4 regions of the Acidovorax sp. GW821-FHT10A04 genome follow, and region 1 is predicted to be linked to each of the others. Evidence: predicted binding sites of a transcription regulator. Region 1 holds the regulator's gene; each other region holds the start of a gene.
The links. The regulator sigma-54, encoded in region 1, starts transcription at its own class of promoters, with help from an activator protein. The targets are predictions, from matches to a motif close to TGGCANGNAANCTGCTTT.
Positions count from the first base shown of each region.

Region 1 (3,370 bases):
AGACCTGGGTGCCGCGGGCAAGGTGGGCTACTACTTCTCGGCCACCGACCGCGCCCCCGAGCCGGACGGCTACAAGCACCTGACCCAGGGCGTGCTGGGCATGAACGAGCTGCGCGTGACCTTCACGGTGCTTGTCAACGGCGCTCCGCAGGAGCCTACGGCCCAGGCGCTGGAGCTGCTGCGCTCGCTGCGTCGCGCACCGGCCACGAAAGCGCCCTGATGGTGGCGGCCTCTTCTTCCGTGCCGCCCATCCTCGGCACCGTGATGCTCTACGCACGCGACATGCAGCGCACTGCGGCCTTCTACCGCACGCATTTCGGCCTGGAAACCACGGGCGAGGTGGTGGAAGGATTGATCGAACTGAATGCCCCCCAGGGTGGCGCCAGCATCCTCATCCACCAGGCGGCCAAGAGCGTGAAGCTGGGCCAGGCGGGGGTGAAGCTGTGCTTTCATGTGCCTGACGTGGAAGCCTTCAAGGCCCATGCGCTGGCGCAGGACCTGGCCTTCGGCCCCACGCACCAGGCCAACGGCTATGCGTTCGCCAACGCCAAGGACCCGGACGGCAATGCCGTCAGCATCTCCAGCCGGGCTTTCCGCCATGGGACCTGATCAGAGCGCCTTGCGCAGGTTGGCCGGCGCGATCTTGAGCGCCTCGCGGTACTTGGCCACGGTGCGGCGCGCGCACTCGATGCCCTGCTCCTTGAGCATCTCGGCGATCTGGCTGTCCGACAGCGGCTTGGCCGGGCTTTCGGCCGCGACGAACTGCTTGATGAGGGCACGCACGGCCGTGCTCGATGCATTGCCGCCGGTCTCGGTGCCCAGGCCCGAACCGAAGAAGTACTTGAGCTCGTAGGTGCCGATGGGCGTGGCCATGTACTTGGCCGTGGTCACGCGGCTGATGGTGGACTCGTGCAGGCCCAGCTCGTCGGCGATGTCGCGCAGCACCAGCGGGCGCATGGCCAGTTCGCCATGGGTGAAGAAGCTCTTTTGCCGCTCGACGATGGCGCGCGAGACGCGCAGGATGGTGTCGAAGCGCTGCTGGATGTTCTTGATGAACCAGCGCGCCTCCTGCAGCCGCTGCTGCATGGCCTGGTGGCCCTCGCCGCCCTTGTGGCCACGCAGGGCGCCGGCATAGATGTCGTGCACGCGCAGGCGCGGCATCACGTCGGGGTTCAGCGCCACGATGAAGTTGTGCTGACCGTCGCGGCCATTGGCGCGCCCAGCCTTGCGCACGATGACGTCGGGCACGATGATGTTGCGCTCCACATCGACGAACTTGCGTCCCGGGCGCGGCTCCAGCCGCGCGATCAGGGCCATGGCGGCGCGCGTGCGCTCCTCGCCGTCGCCGCACAGTTGCGTGAGGCGGCGGATGTCGCGGCGCGCCAGCATCTCCAGCGGCTGCTGGCACACGCGCAGCGCGGTCTGCACGGTGTCGGGGTCGGCATCGCTGTCTTCGTCGGCCGCCAGGGCCGTGAGCTGCAGCGTGAGGCATTCACCGAGGCCACGTGCACCCACGCCCACGGGCTCCAGGCTCTGCAGCAGGCGCAGCGCCACGGTGAAGCGGTGCACCAGCTCCTCGATCTGCTCCAGGTCGTCCGGGCCGGCCAGGGCGATGGCCAGCTCTTCCAGCGGCTCCTCGAGGTAGCCATCGTCGTTGAGCGATTCGATCAGGAAGCGCAGCGCCGCGCGGTCCACCTCGGAAAGACGCAGCGACAGGGCCTGGCGGTGCAGGAAGGCGGTTAGCGATTCGTGGGTGCGGGCCAGCTCGGTGGCGTCGGCCTCGTCGCCCTCGGCATCGTTGCGGTTGCGGGCCGGCGCATCGCCACCCCACTCGGCATCGTTGGGGGACACGTCCACGGTGCCATCGCCGCTCCAGTCAGGCTCGTCGCTGGCGCTGCTGCCCAGTTCCGCGTCACTCTGGGGTGCATCGGGGACCGACTCGCTCGGCGTGCTGGAACCCGGTGCGTTGGAATAGACCGCGTCGTCAGCGCTGTAGTCGTCCGGCTGCACGGGCGCATCGGCCGTGTCCACGCCGAATTCTTCGCGCGGCGCCTCGTCGGCATTGCGCTCGAGAAAGGGGTTTTCGTCGAGCATCTGCTCGACCTCCTGGCCCAGCTCCAGCGTGGACAGCTGCAGCAAGCGGATGGACTGCTGCAGCTGGGGCGTGAGCGCCAGGTGCTGCGATACGCGCAGGGACAGGCCGGGCTTCATCGCACAGCCCCGGTGGGCTGCCGCGAAGGCAGGTGCATGGCGAACGTGCGGTCCATCGGTCTGCTACATGCGGAAGTGTTCACCCAGGTACACCCGGCGCACTTCGGCGTTGTCGACGATTTCGGACGGGGTTCCCTGGGCCAGCACGTGGCCGTCGCTGATGATGAAGGCGTGGTCGCAGATGCCCAGCGTCTCGCGCACGTTGTGGTCGGTGATGAGCACGCCGATGCCACGTGCCTTGAGAAAACCGATGATGCGCTGGATCTCGATCACCGCGATGGGGTCGATGCCGGCAAACGGTTCGTCCAGCAGGATGAAGCGTGGCTGCGTGGCCAGCGCGCGGGCGATCTCCACGCGGCGGCGCTCACCGCCGGACAGGGCCAGCGCAGGCGAGGCGCGCAGATGCTCCACGCGCAACTCCGTGAGCAGGGCCGTGAGGCGCTCCTCGATGGCCGCGCGCGGCAGCGGCTGGCCATCCTCGCCACGCTGCAGTTCGAGCACGGCACGCACGTTTTCTTCGACCGTGAGCTTGCGGAAGATCGAGGCTTCCTGCGGCAGGTAGGACAGGCCCAGGCGCGAGCGCCGGTGGATGGGCATGTGGGCCACCGAGTGGCCATCGATGCGGATGTCGCCGGCATCGCTGCGCACCAGGCCCACGATCATGTAGAACGAGGTGGTCTTGCCCGCGCCATTGGGGCCCAGGAGCCCCACGACCTCGCCCTTTTGCACGACCAGCGACACATCCTTGACGACCTTGCGGCTGCCGTAGGACTTTTCGAGGTGGTGCACCTCCAGCCGGCTTTCCGCCGGTGAGCCGGCGACGGTGCTCACGTCAGGCCCGCTCACTTGGCGCCGCCGCTCAGGCTGTTGCTGGGGCGCAGGGTCGTGCCCGGTGCCGGGGTGGCAGGGGCAGCGGCGCTGGCCGGAGTTTCCTTGGGCGACAGGATGGCGCGCACGCGGCCGCCGGGTGCCGGGGCATCGCCTGCGGCATTGGTGCTGCCGCGCGGCTTGGCATCCACGGTGAACACGTCGGTCAGGTTGTTGTAGACGATGACCTGCCCGGTGATCTCGTCGGTCAGTGTGGATTCACGGAAGCGCCGCAGCTCGGCGCGGGTGATGAACTTCACGTTGTCGGCGCGTCCGTCGTACTCGATGACCT
Region 1 is NZ_JBWKNZ010000008.1:31,779-35,148, reverse strand. It holds gene AC07PF_RS17615 (hypothetical protein) at 1-220, shown strand, start outside; gene AC07PF_RS17610 (VOC family protein) at 220-609, shown strand; gene AC07PF_RS17605 (RNA polymerase factor sigma-54) at 610-2,211, opposite strand; gene lptB (LPS export ABC transporter ATP-binding protein) at 2,275-3,057, opposite strand; gene lptA (lipopolysaccharide transport periplasmic protein LptA) at 3,054-3,370, opposite strand, start outside.

Region 2 (3,370 bases), on a different contig from region 1:
CGCTCCCTTGCCTTCCAAAACACCGACCCTCGGGGATCGGTATTTTCTTCCTGAAGCGACAACCGCGAACGCACGTGCCCTGATTGCAGAAATCAACGGCGACGCGGCGGCTCAGACACCAGCCGTCATAGCGATGCGGGCAATTGGTGCTCAATGTTCTGTGAAGTGGAGTGAGGGAGAGCTGCGCACCTTGTCACGGGCCATGGGTGACCTTGCGAAAAAGACCATCGGCTTTCTACCCCGGGATGCGCTCGTAGGCGCATGGATCAATCCATCGTGGCAAAAATGCCCGTACATTCCGCAAGACTTGCAGCGGGCCATGGGCATTCTGGAGGCATATGCCAACAGGGACTATGCCAAGTTGGAGCAGCTTGGTCGAGACTGGTTTACCCAGCGGCCCAGCGCCCCATTTTTTCAATCGGCCTTTGACGGTATTGCGTGGATGGCCTGGAGCACTGCCTTGGCCAGCCAGAAACGATGGGGCCAACTGGCAGAAATGTCCAGCGCGCAGTTTGCGAACACGGACTTTTCTCCCGAGGAGAAAACAGCCCATAGCATCATTCACAAATTTGCGCTCCAATTGTCCGCGGACGAGCCTGCTAGATGAACCCATCCAGCGGTAAAAATGCTTTTGCCTGCATGGTCAGAGGGTCGAGAAAGACGACCCACTCCAGATTGTGCCGGCTCACCAGCGGGAGCCACACGTGCTCCCCGCCATTCACAACGGGCCCCGCAGCGCGGGCACGGCCCCGCTCAACGGCTTGGTCGATGGCTGTCTGCTGCGCAGGATAAGCTGCGCGCAGATCCGACAGCGAACGTACACGATTTCGGATCTGCGCGGTGCTGTGCCCAATATCCTGCCAGTAGACCGGGCGTTGGCTGGGGCTGATATCTAGGAGCATGTCATCGAAGCGTTGCGCGCGCTCCTCGTCCGACAAAGGACCCCGAACACTGGCCATGACAGGACCATCCAGGCTCCATGGCCGGATCCAAGCGGCAAGCGGTGGCAGGGCTTGCGCGGGAATGTCGGCATGGGTGATCAGTCGAAATCGATCGGTTTCAAAGACCAGCGCCAGCGGTCTCGCCTGGACCATGGCATTGAGGCCATACAGCAGCGAGGCCATCTGCAAGAGTCCGATGAATGCCGCATCCACCTGCAACGCGCGCCGGCTTTTGGTGGTCCGGTACAGCAGTGCGGTCAGCACCGGTCCACATACCAGTAGCCCGGTGACGAACAGTCCGAAGAGCTTCCATCCACCCGCCAGCTCACGAAGACCTGGTGGAAACCAATATCCAAAAACCACGAGCGCCAGACCTGCCGCCGCCAGTGTGGTTGCCAAGAGATGAATGCCGACCACTCTGGTATCGATCGCTGCTCGCATCGTATTGCGCCCTTGCTTTGAGTTCTCGGCAATCTAGCCAAATTAGTTCAAAAATGCTTTACCCACGCTTTCCAGACGAAAAAAAACCCGCATAAGCGGGTTTTTTGAGCTGGATCAGCTTAACGGCAGTCGTTAGGCGCGAACTTGGCCTTCAACGTACCGGCGCCACCAATAGGAGGCATGGTGCGTGCCGTGGAAACGGCATTGGTGTCCGATGCGCAGCCCCAGTCCACAGAACCCGTGACTGGAGTGGCGCTCGCGAAGTTGCCAGCCAGAGCCACTGGACCGGCACCACCTTGAATGTATGGGGTATAGACCAGCGTTGCACCGTCAACGTTGATGTTACCTACGTTCGCCTTGTTGAAGGCCACCGTGATTTCACCGGTCGTAGGTGCCATCTGCACCGAGGTCACATACTTGCTCACGGCACCCTTGGCACCAGCCTGGGCGTTCCAGGTATCGGCAGCAGCCTTGAGTTCAACAGCGGTATTGGCTTCACCCACGAGTTGCTTCGCGCTCGAAGCCAGGCCCACGCCTTCCGTGACACGCGCACGGATCGTGTAGTCCTGATAGGCAGGCAGTGCCACGGCAGCCAGAATACCGATGATCGCCACAACGATCATCAATTCGATCAGGGTGAAACCCTTTTGTGCAAAACGCTTCATAAATCACTCCTCGGAGGTCAATTGCAATTCAAAACCTGCAGAAGAATTCTCCAGGCTGGCGGAACATGAGCAGGTTCCGTGCCACCCCGCCGGCCCTGCTGCACCGTGCCTGAATCCCTCCCCCAAATGGGTCAATTGTCCTTGAAGTGTTTCCCGGACATCTACAAGGGCCCTGTCGCGACATTTTTGTCGTGCCACGAACGTCACCAACTGCAACACAGTGGTCAGAACACGAACTCGTCCCCGGCCTTGAGCCAATAAATGTCATGCGGAGCGGCGCCCAGCGGCCCTGCGCTTTGGTCGAAGCGGCGGATCTCCTCCATGATGAGTTCGGTCTCGGAGGGCTTGGTGTGGGTGATGTAGATGGGGCAGCGCTTGCCGGGGGTCAGTTGCGCCAGTTCCTGGGCCAGGGTGTGGGGTGACAGGTGCAGGCTGCGCTGGGCCAGGGAGGTTTCGCGGTTGCTGAAGGCCGTCTCGATGACGAGCATGGCGACGGGCAGGGAGTTGACGCGCGTCCAGAAATCCGGGTTGCGGCCAGTGTCACCGCTGAACACCCACCATCCCGTGCTGCCGGCCACTGCGTAGCCCACGGCTGGCACCGTGTGCACGGCGGGCAGGACCTCCAGGTGCATGCCTTCGACCTTCAGGCGTTCGCCCACCGCGATGGTCTGGTACTGCAGGAAGGGCTGGTCAGACGTGGGGATGCTGCTGAAATCCGGCCAGATGACGTTGTTGAACACATGCGCCTGCAGGGCGGCAATGGTGCCGGGCAGCGCATGGACCTGCACCGGGCTGCTGCGCAGGGAAGAGACCGCATCGAGCATCAACGGCAGCGCCGCGATATGGTCCAGGTGCGAATGCGTGAGGAACACGTGGTCGATGCGGCGCATTTCGTCCAGTGTCAGGTCGCCCACCCCCGTCCCCGCATCGATGAGGATGTTGTCGTTGACCAGGAACGAGGTGGTCCGGCAGTCTTTGGCAATGGCCCCGGAGCACCCCAGTACGCGAACCTTCATGTCATGCAGTCCTGTTTGCTGTCGTCTCTTGGTTTTTTGTCGGTGCAGGTTGCGGCCATTGTCCTACTTGGTGTCGAACTGGGTGGCACCGTCCCAATCCGGCTGGAAGGGTAACACCCGCAGGGCCTGAATGCGGCCCGCATACAGCGAATACAGGATGTTTCCAGGTTCCGATGCGTGCAAATTCCGCAAAAGCAGGGCAGATGCATCCCATTCCTGGGCCCGGTAGGCGCCCAGGAACTGGTGCCACAGGGCCAGTTGCTGCTCCCGCTCGGGCGACAGCGGCTCGGCCACCGTGCCCACGGGC
Region 2 is NZ_JBWKNZ010000002.1:219,367-222,736, forward strand. It holds gene AC07PF_RS05425 (fused MFS/spermidine synthase) at 1-607, shown strand, start outside; gene AC07PF_RS05430 (hypothetical protein) at 600-1,382, opposite strand; gene AC07PF_RS05435 (pilin) at 1,502-2,047, opposite strand; gene AC07PF_RS05440 (MBL fold metallo-hydrolase) at 2,272-3,063, opposite strand; gene AC07PF_RS05445 (CHASE2 domain-containing protein) at 3,127-3,370, opposite strand, start outside.
Region 2: the regulator sigma-54 is predicted to act here: its motif matches at 2,114-2,131, upstream of AC07PF_RS05435 (pilin).

Region 3 (3,370 bases), on a different contig from region 1:
CACCATGCGGAAGGTGGTGGGAAAGCCCAGCTGCGTGAACTTGGGGTTGGTGGAGATGGCGATCTGCGGGATGTCCTTGGCCGCGTAGATGGGGGCGGTCTCGATGCTCACGCCCGAATTCAGGTGGCCGATGACCGCCACCACGCCGGCATCCACCAGTTGCTGGGCCACGGTCTTGCCGGTGGCGGCGTCGGCCCGGTCGTCCACGGGCACGACCTCCAGCTTCACGCGCTTGCCGTCCACGGTGTAGCCGCCCTTGTTAAGCTCGGCCACGGCCAGGTTCACGCCGTTGAGCAGGTCCTGCCCCAAAGCGGCCAGGGGGCCGCTCAGGGGTTGGGCGACCCCGATCTTGATGGTGTCGGGCACTTTGCCGCAACCCGCCAACAAGGCGGTGGCGGCCACAGCGGTCAAGGCCAGGCTGGCCGAAAATCGGCGCCGGTCGATGGGCAGGTTCATGCAGGAAGCTCCATATCAGTATGTCAATGTGACCGGATGTATATGCGACGCCGCAAAGAGGCGCTATCGGGTATGCCCTCCCAATACTCACTCTATTAGCAAGTTTCAGGCCCTCGCCGCCATGGACCTGCCAAAACCAGGGTAGACCCCTGCCTGCACCAGCCCGGCGCACCAATTTATGGCGTAAATCTTGCTATGCTGACAGCATGAACGAGGCCTTGCGCATAGTGGTGGTCGCCCCCGATCTGGCGGTCACCGACCCCAACGACGAGCACGCCCTGCTGCAGGCAGAGCGCTCGCGGGCGCTGCGCATCGGCCTGCTGGAAAACAACTTCAACCTGGTGGCCACGCTGCCGTCCGACGTGTACCTGAGCGAGCGCCTGGCCCAGTTGCAGCCCGACCTCATCATCGTGGACGCCGAAAGCGAGGCACGCGATGCGCTGGAGCATGTGGTCATGGCCACACGCGACGAGCGCCGCCCCATCGTCATGTTCACCAATGACGAGGACACCTCGCACGTGAAGGCGGCCGTGGCTGCCGGTGTGTCGGCCTACATCGTGGCCGGCCTGTCGCCCCAGCGCATCCGGCCCATCCTGGACGTGGCGATGGCGCGCTTCCAGCACGAGCAGGCGCTGCGCGCCGAACTGGCCGACGCCAAGACCGAGCTCAAGGACCGCAAGACCATCGACCGCGCCAAGGGCCTGCTGATGGAGCGCCAGGGCCTGACCGAGCAGGCCGCATACGAGAAGCTGCGCAAGACGGCCATGGACAAGGGCCTCAAGCTGGTCGACGTCGCCCAGCGCATGCTCGACGTGGCCGATCTCCTGAGCTGACAGACCCCGGCGGCGCACGCCGCAGGGCCAGCATGCAGCGCCGCCAGCACACGCGGCGCACCACTCCCGCCCCCCGCCCTGCCCACCACGGCCCGCGATGGTGCAGCGCACAACACCTGTGCAGTCGAACACGGTGCAAGGCCGGCGCCTTGTCGTGGTGCATGTGGCCAATCTCCGCTTGTCGATTGAACATGTTGCTATCAAAAACTGATCTGACAGGTTGTTGAACAGGTTGGCACAGGGTTTGCATTACCTGGACAAGACCAACGGAGGTCTTCGATGAGCGGTATCCATCCAATGGCGGGCGGGTACCCCTCGCCACCGGACAGAGGCGTCCCCACCCGCGCTTGGCGCTGCGTGACTTTCTTTTGGAAGTTGCAGCAGCCCATGCGCCGAGGGGGACGCCTTTTTTGTTTTTCAAGCCACCAGGGAAGCACCATGACCGATCTGCTCAAAACCAGTCTCAACCGCCGCACCGTGCTGCAGGCCGCCACCGTGGGTGCCGTGGGCGTGAGCCCCGCCCTGCGCGCCCTCGTCCACGCACAGGGCTCGGATGCCCCCGAGAAGAAGGAAGTGAAGATCGGCTTCATCCCGCTGACCGATTGCGCCAGTGTGGTGATGGCCTCGGTGCTGGGCATCGACAAGAAGTACGGCGTGACCATCATCCCCACCAAGGAGGCGAGCTGGGCCGGCGTGCGCGACAAGCTGGTCAACGGCGAGCTGGACTTCGCCCACGTGCTCTACGGCCTGGTCTACGGCGTGCACCTGGGCATCGCCGGCCCCAAGAAGGACATGGCCGTGCTGATGAACCTGAACCACAACGGCCAGGCCATCACGCTGTCCAAGAAGCTGGCCGACAAGGGCGCCGTCAACGGCGCCGGCCTGGCCAAGCTCATGGCCAGCGAGAAGCGCGAGTACACCTTCGCCCAGACCTTCCCCACGGGCACACACGCCATGTGGCTGTACTACTGGCTGGCCGCGCATGGCATCGACCCGATGAAGGATGCCAAGGTCATCACCGTGCCGCCACCGCAGATGGTGGCCAACATGCGCGTGGGCAACATGGACGGCTTCTGCGTGGGCGAGCCCTGGAATCACCGCGCCATCATGGACGGCATCGGGGTGACCGCCACCACCACGCAGGACATCTGGAAGGACCACCCCGAGAAGGTGCTGGGCACGACCTCGGAGTTCGTGCAGAAGTACCCCAACACGGCCCGCGCCGTGACTGCCGCCATCCTTGAAGCCGGTCGCTGGATCGACGAGAGCCTGGGCAACAAGAACAAGATGGCCGAGACCATCGCCGGCAAGGCCTACGTGAACACCGGCGTGGACGCCATCAACCAGCGCATCCTGGGCCGCTACCAGGACGGCATGGGCAAGACCTGGGACGACCCCAACCACATGAAGTTCTACAACGACGGTGCGGTGAACTTCCCCTACCTGTCGGACGGCATGTGGTTCCTGACCCAGCACAAGCGCTGGGGCCTGCTCAAGGACCACCCCGACTACGCCGGCGTGGCCAAGGCCATCAACCGCACCGATGTCTACAAGCAGGCGGCCACCGCCTCCAAGACCCCGCTGCCCAAGAGCGAGATGCGCACGCACAAGCTCGTGGACGGCGTGGTCTGGGATGGCAAGGACCCCGCGAAGTACGCCGACGGCTTCAAGCTCAAGACCTGACAGCCCCTTTCCCCGCACGCCCCACGTTCCCACCCGCACAGGAGATCCACCATGGTCAGTGCCGTTTTCCACTCCCCTCCCGCCGCGCTGCCGGCCGATGCACCGGCAACGCCCGCCCGCGGCGCGGCCACCCAGGCCGAGGCCCGCAAGGAGCCCCCCGCCAGCGTGCCCGCGCCCCGCGCCCCGCGCGACTGGGCCGCGCTTTCGCGCAGCTTCTGGATGGCCGTGCTGCCGCCGCTGTGCGGCCTGGGCCTGCTCATCGGCCTGTGGGCGGTGGTGTCCACCACCACCGGTGGCAACATCCCCAGCCCGCTCGCCACCTGGGCGCAGGCGATGGACATCTTCAGCAACCCGTTCTACCGCAACGGCCCCAATGACCAGGGCGTGGGCTGGAACGT
Region 3 is NZ_JBWKNZ010000023.1:53,914-57,283, forward strand. It holds gene AC07PF_RS31650 (branched-chain amino acid ABC transporter substrate-binding protein) at 1-456, opposite strand, end outside; gene AC07PF_RS31655 (ANTAR domain-containing response regulator) at 663-1,289, shown strand; gene AC07PF_RS31660 (CmpA/NrtA family ABC transporter substrate-binding protein) at 1,728-2,972, shown strand; gene ntrB (nitrate ABC transporter permease) at 3,024-3,370, shown strand, end outside.
Region 3: the regulator sigma-54 is predicted to act here: its motif matches at 1,523-1,540, upstream of AC07PF_RS31660 (CmpA/NrtA family ABC transporter substrate-binding protein).

Region 4 (3,370 bases), on a different contig from region 1:
GAAACGGTCCAGCACCAGTTGCGTGTTCATGGCCGCATTCGTCATGCTGATGCCCGAGAGGAACACCACCACGGGCTTGCCCTGCAGCGTGCCGGTGGTGAATTCCACGCCATTCACGCTGTGCTTGACCGGCTGCTGCACCTGGGGCAGCAGCACGGTGAGCTCGGGCGCAAAGGCCGAGATCACGGCGATGCGCGGCGTGCTGTCAAGGCGCGTGCCCTGGACTGCGGGGCTGAATGCGCAGCCCGCCAGGGCACCGGCCAGGGCCAGCGTGCCGAGCAGTTGTGCGATGCGACGGGGGAGCAATGCGGTGAACGTCATGGGCAACAGGGTAAGCGATGGACAGTACCAATGAAAAGGGCCACCGCAGTGAAGTAGGTGGCCCCGAATGGCGCACGCAAGCGCCGCCTGCAGCTTACTTGGCCGTGGACTTGGGTTGGCTGTCGTCCACCTTCACGGTGAATTTGCCGGCGAGGATCTCGGCCTCCCTGGCCTTGACCTTGGCCACGATGTCGGCCGGCACCTTCTTCTCGAAGGTGCCCAGGGGCGCGAGTTCCGAGCCCTTGTGCTTCATCATCGAATACGGGCCGTAGTCCTCGGGCGTGAACTTGCCTTCCTTGACCAGCTTGAGCGCGCGGTCGATGCTGGGCTCCATGTGCCACAGGGCCGATGCGACCACCGTGTCGGGGTACTTGTCCTGGGTGTTGATCACGTTGCCGATGGCGAGCTTGCCCTTTTCCTTGGCAGCATCGCTCACGCCGAAGCGCTCGGCGTAGAGCACGTCGGCACCCTTGTCGATCATGGCGAAGGTGGCTTCCTTGGCCTTTGGTGGGTCGAACCAGCTGTTGATGAAGCTCACGGTGAACTCCACCTTGGGGTTCACTTCCTTGGCACCGGCCATGAAGGCGTGCATCAGGCGGTTCACCTCGGGGATGGGGAAGCCGCCCACCATGCCGATCTTGTTGCTCTTGGTCATGCCGCCGGCGACCATGCCCGACAGGTAGGCCGGCTCCTGGATGTAGTTGTCGAACACGCTGAAGTTGGGCGCCTGCGGCTTGCCCGAGGAGCCGAGCAGGAACGAGGTCTTGGGGAAGTCCTTGGCCACCTTGCGGGCGGCGGCTTCCACCGCGAAGGCCTCGCCCACGATGAGCTGGTTGCCGCCGGTGGCGTACTCGCGCATCACGCGCTCGTAGTCGGCGTTGGTCACGTTCTCGCTGGACTTGTACTCGATCTCGCCGCGTGCCTCGGCCGCCTTGAGGGCCTTGTGGATGCGGCTGACCCACTGCTGCTCGTAGGGCACCGTGTAGATCGCCGCCACCTTGGTCTTGGCCTGCGCCATCGCGGCGCCGGGCGCCAGGCCGATCATGGCCGACAGTGCCAGGGAGGTGGAGAACAGGTGGCCGGTGAAGATGCGGCGTGAGGTCATGAGGTTATTCCTTCTTCGGATGGAGGACGGGCGATCGGATCTGGCGTTGTCTCAAGCAATTAGTGCGCCAATGGATGGCAGGCGCTGGCATGCAGTCTGCCAGAAGAAAGCCACCAGTTGGTAAAAATTCGCACCGGCTTGGGGCGTAAAAAAGCCGCCCAAGGACTGGGTCCCTGCGGCGGCTGTTCGATCTGGCCCGCTCTTACTTGGTGCCAAAGATCCGGTCGCCGGCATCACCCAGGCCCGGCAGGATGTAGCCATGGTCGTTGAGCTCGCGGTCGATGGCGGCGGTGAAGATCGGCACGTCCGGGTGCGCCTTCTGCAGCGTGGCCACACCCTCGGGCGCGGCCAGCAGGCAGACGAACTTGATGGAACGCGGGTTGAGCTTCTTGAGCCGGTCCACGCAGGCGGCGGCCGAGTTGCCGGTTGCCAGCATGGGGTCGACCACGATGATGTCGCGTTCGTCCATCTCGGACGGCATCTTGAAGTAGTACTCCACCGGCTGCAGCGTGGCCGGGTCGCGGTACAGGCCGATGTGGCCCACGCGCGCGCCAGGCACCACATTGAGCATGCCGTCGAGAAAACCGTTGCCCGCGCGCAGGATGGAGACCAGCACCAGCTTCTTGCCGTCGATTACCTGGCTGGTCATGGTCTCCAGCGGGGTCTCGATCTCGATGTCCTGCAGCGGCATGTCGCGCGTGACCTCGTAGGCCATGAGCGTGCTCAGCTCGCCCAGCAGGCGGCGAAAGCTGTTGGTGCTGGCGTCCTTCCTGCGCATCAGCGTGAGCTTGTGCTGGACGAGGGGGTGCTTGATAACGGTGACGTTGGTGGTAGCGGGGCTCATGGCGCGGCCTTTGTTATGTGGCGGTGAATGTGAATGGCGGTGACGGTATTTTGACGTCCCTTTGAGCCTGCGGGCGTGGAAACTGGCAAGGCCACATGCCAGAGACCCCGTGGAGCCGGCTTTGCCGGGCCACTGGAGGCGCCACCTGAGGGGGAGGCGACGCAGTCGCTTCGGGGGGAGTCAATCCGCCAGAAAGCGCGCGTACCTTGCCATGTCCACGTTGCCCCCGCTGATGAGGATGCCGACCTTTGCGCCGTGCACGTCCACGCTGCCGTGGCGTGCACCGGCAAAGGCCAGGGCGCCCGTGGGTTCCACCACCAGCTTCATGCGCTCGGCAAAGAAGCGCATGGCCTCGACCAGTTGCTCGTCGGTGGCGGTGACGATGTCTTCCGCCAGGCGCTGGATAATGGGGAAGGGGATCTGCCCGAGCGATCGGGCCTGTGCGCCGTCGGCAATGGTGTGCGGCGTGGGGATCTGCACCAGCTGTCCGCTGCGCAGCGATTGCTGGCCGTCGTTGCCGGCCTCGGGCTCCACGCCGACCACGCGGCAGCTCGGCGCCAGGGCCTCGGCGGCCAGCAGGCTGCCGGCGAGCAGGCCGCCGCCGCCCACGCAGACGAAGAGGTAGTCCAGGTCGGGTACCTCCTCCAGGAATTCCTTGGCGGCCGTGCCCTCGCCGGCGATCACGTGGGGGTGGTCGAAGGGCGGCACCAGTGTCATGCCGCGCTCCTGGGCCAGCCTCTGGCTGATGGCCTCGCGGTCCTCGGTGTAGCGGTCGTAGGTGACGACCTGGGCGCCGTACTCGCGCGTGGCGGCCATCTTGGTCGTTGGCGCGTCCTCGGGCATCACGATCAGGGCCGGCATGTCCAGCAGCCGGGCCGACAGCGCGATCGCCTGCGCATGGTTGCCGGCCGAGAAGGCCAGCACGCCGCGTTCGCGCTGTTCGTCGCTGAACTGCGAGAGGGTGTTGTAGGCCCCGCGGAACTTGAACGAACCCGTGCGCTGCTGGTTTTCGCACTTGAAGAACACCTGGGTGCCCAGCAGCGCGTCGGCCATGTTCGAGCGCAGCACGTGCGTGCGGTGGGCCACGCCAGCGAGCCGCT
Region 4 is NZ_JBWKNZ010000004.1:351,014-354,383, reverse strand. It holds gene AC07PF_RS11845 (5'-methylthioadenosine/S-adenosylhomocysteine nucleosidase) at 1-321, opposite strand, end outside; gene AC07PF_RS11840 (BMP family protein) at 416-1,426, opposite strand; gene upp (uracil phosphoribosyltransferase) at 1,629-2,270, opposite strand; gene AC07PF_RS11830 (threo-3-hydroxy-L-aspartate ammonia-lyase) at 2,451-3,370, opposite strand, start outside.
Region 4: the regulator sigma-54 is predicted to act here: its motif matches at 1,479-1,496, upstream of AC07PF_RS11840 (BMP family protein).